DNA from 2 places in the Paenibacillus sp. FSL H8-0548 genome. Region 2 is predicted to be linked to the other one. Evidence: predicted binding sites of a transcription regulator. Region 2 holds the regulator's gene; the other holds the start of a gene.
What was found. The regulator LexA, encoded in region 2, represses DNA repair genes until DNA is damaged. The targets are predictions, from matches to a motif close to CGAACATATGTTCG.

Region 1 (3,431 bases), 630 kb from region 2:
ATGACAATGTGTATTGTGGTGGATACTGGTTTATATAGGCTTGTCAGCTATGCTTGGTTTCATACACAGGCAATGACGTTGATTAAGGAGCGTTTACGATGAGCAAAAAGAATGGGGTTCGGACAACTCGCCGTTCAATCGGCTACTGGTTGCAGCAGCTGCTGGCGCTTCCTGGCGCGGCATTTGAGTATGCTATAGGGAAATGGGCAGCGCTAAGCGCGTCAAGTGAGATGCTTTCCGAGGCTGTTCCGCTGCAGCTGTCTTCCTCTACTGTAGCAAAGCTAACGTATGCTTGGTCTAAGTCGAGCGCAGCATCCTATCATGAGGCAGCAAGCAATTGGACGCAGGCTGAGCTTTCATTTATTGAACGCATTCGCCTGGAGATTGCTGCTTGCAACCGCAATAATGTGACTCGTACAGAGGCTTATCGCGACGTGTATTTTCGAACCCCAGAGCTGCATTGGGCGCTGCTTGCCCATATGGTATCGCGTAATGGCGGCTGGAATATGACCGATTTGCAAGGGGAATGGCTGCCGTGGCTGCTCGGCAAGGAGCAACGCGTCGCGGTATTCGGTTTTTTGGAGCAGGCTAATGCACTTATTTTTCAGGATGCGTATCCTCAGCTGCTTTTATATGAATGGAGCAGGAGAGAGGGGAGGAGCTTGTTTCATTTGCTGCCGGCCTTTGGGGTATCCGTGTTCATGCTCCCGGTTTGGAAGCAGTTTTGGCGTGATGGCGAGGCTGCTCCGCTTACAATTGCTTTAATTGTGAATGAGCAGCATTATATCGAGCAGCGTGTTGTCCAGCATCCTTATTTTCGCGAAAAAGTGCTGCACACCTTATTTTTTGGACTGCAGTCGCTGCTGCAGCTTAATGGCGTCATTTTCCCCTATGGAAAAGGGAAAGCGAAAGGGGAGGGAATGGACGCTCTGCGACTCTCGGGACTTATTCTGGAACGATTTGAAAGCTTGCAGGAGCGAATTGAATTAGGCAAGCGTCTGTATGCGATGCTGTTCGGTATCCCGCGTGTATATGACGGTGTAAGATGCTTTGCAGCCGCTGTTAAGCATACTGGCTCGCGTGCGGACTACGCGCCGCATATATTCGCGAGTGTTCGTCAGAAGCCGCCTCAGCGCGTCTATACTGAGCGGCTGCTAGGCGGGCGGCTGAAGCCTGAAGCGGAGCCGATCTATAGTCCGGAGCTGGGCGCTGCATGGGGCGACCAGCCGCTAGAATCTCCTGAGCCCGGCGACTGGTTTGTGTCGACTTCAGACGTAGTTCCTTATTTTCAAAAGCTGCCGATGCCGCATTCCTTTGAAATTACGAATGAATACGGACTAATGCTGAATAAGATCGAGCTGGCGGTACTAGCCATGATGCGAGGCAAATAAAAGACTGATCCTTCTTAAGGATCGCGCTTGCAGCCAGATTCTTTGATTTTCTAAGACATTTAAAGGTAAGAATAAGGGACTATAAAGGCGAACACTTCGTTTCTCTAGAACGATCTTCTCGCATCGCTACATCTTCATTTTTATAGATTAGACTCCAATACGCAGCTAACTTTGCAGCATCGTTAGCTGCGTACCACCCGAAATTCGCTGCATCATACACCAGAGTCCCTCGCTAATTGAAGAAGAAGCCTAGACTGCACTTCGTGCAATAGAAACCTCACATGAGAGCTGTTTCAGACGGCTACATTGTACTATTGCAGTAGAATGAGCTCCAAACCAACGAATATCGCCCTATACTAGGTAATCTACTGCACAAACTGCAGTGTACTTGCCCTAGTCAGGCTAGTAACTTCGATTATGTTGTACAAAAGTGCAGCGTAGCCTCGTCCTTTAGCGCTATTTCATAAATGAACCAATTCCACTAGTTCGCCTAACCTATGAACGGGAGAAGGGAAAATAGAAACTTAAGATAAGCCAGGCAGATTATGAATCAGAAAAAATACCTTAACTGGAGGATTTAACCTTTGCATTACGAACATACATTCGGTATATAATGAAAAGAGAACATATATTCGCATTTGTTGGGGGTGTCATTGTGGTGCCTGTAATAATGTTGGCGGATTGCCAATCGTTTTATGCATCAGTCGAAAAAGCAGCGCGCCCAGAATATCGGGATAAACCGCTTATTGTTGCCGGAGATCCCGCGCGCCGATCAGGGATAGTACTTGCAGCATGTCCGATAGCGAAACAATTCGGTATAACGACGGCAGAAACATTGGGGGAAGCTTTGGGGAAATGTTCTGATGCAATTGTTATTCGCCCGCATATGCAAACCTATATCGATGTATCCCTTATGATTACAGAGATCTTTGAATCGTTTACAGATTTGGTGGAACCATTCTCAATTGACGAGCAATTTTTAGATGTTACCGGCTCTATTTCCTACTTTGGATCTCCAGAGGAAATTGCACGACGAATTCAAATAAAGGTGATGATGTACACAGGAGTTTGGATAAGGGTGGGCATAAGCTCAACAAAGGTATTAGCCAAAATGGCCACAGATATCTGGGCCAAGAAAAGTGAAACGGGTATTTATACATTATCCATGAGTGACGTCGAGAGCCTTTTGTGGCCTCAGCTTATAAATAAAATGTTTGGTGTCGGCTCACGAATGACAGCACACTTTAACCGAATCGGAATTACTACGATCGGTGATATAGCCAGACTTCCACTCGCTGAGCTTAAGCGCAAAATGAGAATTGTTATGGGGAGAAATAGTGATATTCAAGCAGAACTATACTGGCAAACAGCAAATGGTATAGATTCCAGTATGGTCACCCCAAGCACATATGATCATCAGCAAGCCATCGGACACCAGATGACATTGCCGTGCGATTACAGCCGCAAGGAGGACATTGATGTCATACTTCTTGAACTAAGTGAGGAGGTCTGTCGGCGTTGTCGGGCAAAAGGCTACATGGGGCAAGTTATTTCAGTAGGCGCACAAGGAGCTGATTTTGACTTGCCTACTGGCTTTCACAGACAAGTCACCGCTGTTGATCCAACTAATATAACCAATGAAGTATTTGAGATTGTCCGTAAGCTGTTTTATACCCACTGGGATGAACTTCCTGTTCGAAAGCTTGGGGTAGTGATGTCAAAGTTAATTAGTGATAATCAGTACCAGCTCACACTTTTTGGAAACAGGGAAAAAGCGAGGAAGTTAGAGCGGGCTACAGATCAAATTAAATGCCGCTACGGAGGAACAGCAATCTTGCGTGCATCATCTTTATTGGGTGCTGCGCAGGCTCTTGAACGTAGTGCGAAAATCGGGGGGCACTATAAGTGAGCAAAAAACTTGAGGGTAACGGCCGTTGGGAATCCAGTCGAATGATGCTTCCAGAACATAGGGAACAATATTTAAGTCGGAGGCACGGACATCAAGAGCAAGTAAAGACGGCGTTACCGAGTAAGGAAGAA
Region 2 (3,431 bases):
GGCAGCTCCACATTTTCCCGCACCGTTAGATGAGAAATCAGCTCATATGCTTGGAAAATAAAACCAATATGCTTTCTTCTAAACTCTGCCAGCCGATTTTCGCTCATCTCCACAATATTGTGATCAGAAATATAGATTTGTCCTTCCGTAGGCTTCATTAAGCCAGCCATTAAGTTCAACAGCGTCGACTTTCCCGAGCCAGAGCTGCCTAATAAAGCAATCATTTCACCCTTATGTACATTAAAGCTAATTTGTTGCAATACTGCTGTCGTCTCATTTCCATTCAAAAAGGAATGAGATAATTCTTCAACACGTAACAATTCAGTCACTCCCTTCAGTCCCCATTAATAGACGAGTGTTAGGTTAAAAACCACTGCACTCCACAAAAAAAACTTTCTCAACCAAGTAGAGTGCTTCATTCTACTTAAATGAGAAAGTTATATTATTTGGACTCTATTCATAGTTTATCTGAATTTACGATTATATGCTAGGTATGATCAGCTTCTGACCTGGAATTATTTGTGAGGTTTGCAATTGATTTCGATCTTTAATCATAAAAATGATATATCTAACATCCTGACTGCCGTCGGAGTACCGCTTAGCTATATCCCAAAGTGTATCACCAGTATGTACGATAATGGACTGTTCGCCTTTTGCTGCTTCTACTGGGTTATTGCTCGAAGCGTAGGTTCCCATAAGTAAAAAGCTGGTAAACAAAAGAACAAATACTACTGCGCACACGATAATTTTAAGCACATGTCTCTTTACTAATCGCGAAGCCATCAATCGAAATTTCATTCCTTGAGCTTCTTCTTGCTTATGAATGGTTCTATAAAAACTTGGACTAGTTATCATTTATCAGCACCCCAAACGTTTGTTCTGTTTTTAGATTACACGAACAAACGTTTGGTGTCAACAAAGAAAATACGAACTTCTGTACTTAAGAACTTATGTTTGTACGAACTCCGGTTCTATGTTATAATTTGCTACAAACCTACTAATGGAGTGATCGCAGTGTCGAAGATTTCTAACCGACAACATTCGATTCTTGAATTTATTAAGAATGAAGTCCGGGAGAAAGGCTATCCACCCTCTGTTCGAGAAATCGGCGAAGCTGTTGGATTGTTATCCAGTTCAACTGTTCATGGTCATTTAGACCGCTTGGAGAAGAAAGGCCTAATTCGCCGGGACCCGACTAAACCTCGTGCAATTGAAATTTTAGATCAAGAAGGCGCGGACGGCATTATCCCATTATCTGTAGCAAACGTACCGATCATCGGTAAAGTTACTGCTGGCGTTCCCATTATGGCCACTGAGAATATCGAAGAGTACTTCCCGCTCCCCTCCCATTTTGTGGGTGACAACAGTGTTTTTATTTTAAGTGTCATGGGCGAGAGTATGATTGAAGCTGGTATTCACGACGGTGATTATGTCATTGTTCGTCAACAGCAAACCGCAAATAATGGTGAGATCGTTGTTGCAATGACTGAGGATGACGAAGCAACGGTTAAGACATTTTACAAGGAGAAGAACCACATTCGCTTGCAGCCGGAAAATTCGACTATGCAGCCTATTATTCTCCAAAACGTAACCATTTTGGGAAAAGTCATTGGACTTTTCCGTGATATTCATTAAATCTACTGTTAAGCGTACATAAGAAAGAGGCTGAATCCATGCGTAAGCATAAGTGATTCAGCCTCTTCTTTATTTTAAATATAGGAAAGCAGATCATCTCGCCATATAGACGCCGAAGTCGTTTCTTCGTATTACGGCTTCCTCCATCTATATGGCTCGCTTACCAATCAAGCGGGTTGAGATTGTCTGCTTTTGATAAAGGGCCAATCTTTTACGGTTAAGCCTCGGATACTCATAAAGCAATCCTTCATACACCACTTCGAATTTTCCGTGCAAAAGAAAATCGTTAGGAGTTACTAATGCTGATGGACGCTCCCAAAGGTTAACATCGCTGCTGCGAAGTGCTTCTGCAACAAACTGCGAACAAAAATAAGAATCCGTGAGCTTTAAGTCTACGTTGAACAGCACACCCAGCAACCCAATCAAATTGTAGCGATAACTATCCTTGTTCTTTTTAAAGGTTTGAATGACCTGAAGAATTGATGCTCGCTGTTTTGCAGTGACCGAAATTCGCAGCAGTACACATCTCGTATTCGGGAACTGACGGAAAGTGCCTTCATACACGTCCTCCTTAACAAAACCTGCAAACAAAGGATTTTTCGCGTGTTTTCTACCGAAGCTATATACCTCCTGCAAATCGGTATCCAGGACTAGAGATGCGTGATTAAATGGCGCGCCTGTAAAGCCTTGAATCAATCGTGTAAAGCATGTACCGGTATCGCTTAATAAAACATATATGTTATTTGTTAAGTTCTGCTGAGCCATAATCTCTCGCACTCTGACCACCTCATTAACTGCGTTTGTCCGATATTCCGGACATAACTTCCTTATTCGAATATAGCAATAAGGCTGTATTCCGGATAGTACCAACTCTTTATGGTACTGATCAGCTCACAGCTTAATTAAGCGAAACAGAGCCGTTTGTCTAAACGTCAATCAACGTTTTTTCACTGCCCATACGCCCGAGTAGGTATTCGCATAGAATAGCCTAGTGGCTTAATCATGAGGAGAGTGATCTTTTGAGTAATTACGCGATGCCCTTTAAAGCACAGCAACTGAATGCAATGAATAATCAACCGTTGGTCGTATACCCTGTAGATCCCTATGTAGTCGAGGTGTTAAAATCCTGTATCGGCAAATGTGTTTCCATTAAAACAACAGACGGTCATATTGACGGAACCGTTGTCGATTGTAAATCAGACCATGTAGTACTTCGCTGCTGCAATGACATCTATTTTGTTCGGATCTCAGAAATCGTATGGATTAAGCCTAAATAATAAGTAGAAACGGCTGTCGCCGTTCTTATGGCGGTGGCGCGTTTCATTCCGGAGAAATATAGAGATCGTATGGCGTAATGATCTGCTTTCCTATATTTTAAATAAGCCCTAGAGGGGCAAGCCGGTACGGCCTCCCCCTCTAGGGCTTAAATAATCGAGCATTGACTTCGAGATGGAGACATAAAAAGGTTGAAAAATTAGTGCGGGTAATCGAATTCCCAGCGTACAACTTCAACTCTCCAACCCTTTGATGTTTTCACCAAAGTTCCGTTCTCAGAAGCGTAGACTCCTGCTTGTTCAACCATGACACTTCTTGAAATAAACATCATTTGATCGTTTCCATATAGATAGGATGGATTTTTATCGCTCGCAAAAGATATAAACGGAAGTTTGAGATTGTCAGGAAATTGTTTTAAGCCTCCGCTGCTTAAAATCTCTTGGATCATACGTTCAGTGAAGTAGGGTCTCAAATGCTGTTGCTTTTGTTTGATCCCTGACAGATCATATGCTATCGATACC

Region 1: the regulator LexA is predicted to act here: its motif matches at 1,984-1,997, upstream of MHI37_RS13835 (DNA polymerase IV).

Annotation. Positions count from the first base shown of each region.
Region 1 is NZ_CP152049.1:3,329,169-3,332,599, forward strand. It holds gene MHI37_RS13830 (DUF2515 domain-containing protein) at 99-1,391, shown strand; gene MHI37_RS13835 (DNA polymerase IV) at 2,047-3,300, shown strand; gene MHI37_RS13840 (hypothetical protein) at 3,297-3,431, shown strand, end outside.
Region 2 is NZ_CP152049.1:3,959,378-3,962,808, forward strand. It holds gene MHI37_RS16880 (ABC transporter ATP-binding protein) at 1-320, opposite strand, end outside; gene MHI37_RS16885 (LysM peptidoglycan-binding domain-containing protein) at 481-798, opposite strand; gene lexA (transcriptional repressor LexA) at 1,015-1,635, shown strand; gene MHI37_RS16895 (hypothetical protein) at 1,783-2,412, opposite strand; gene MHI37_RS16900 (DUF2642 domain-containing protein) at 2,655-2,912, shown strand; gene MHI37_RS16905 (copper amine oxidase N-terminal domain-containing protein) at 3,110-3,431, opposite strand, start outside.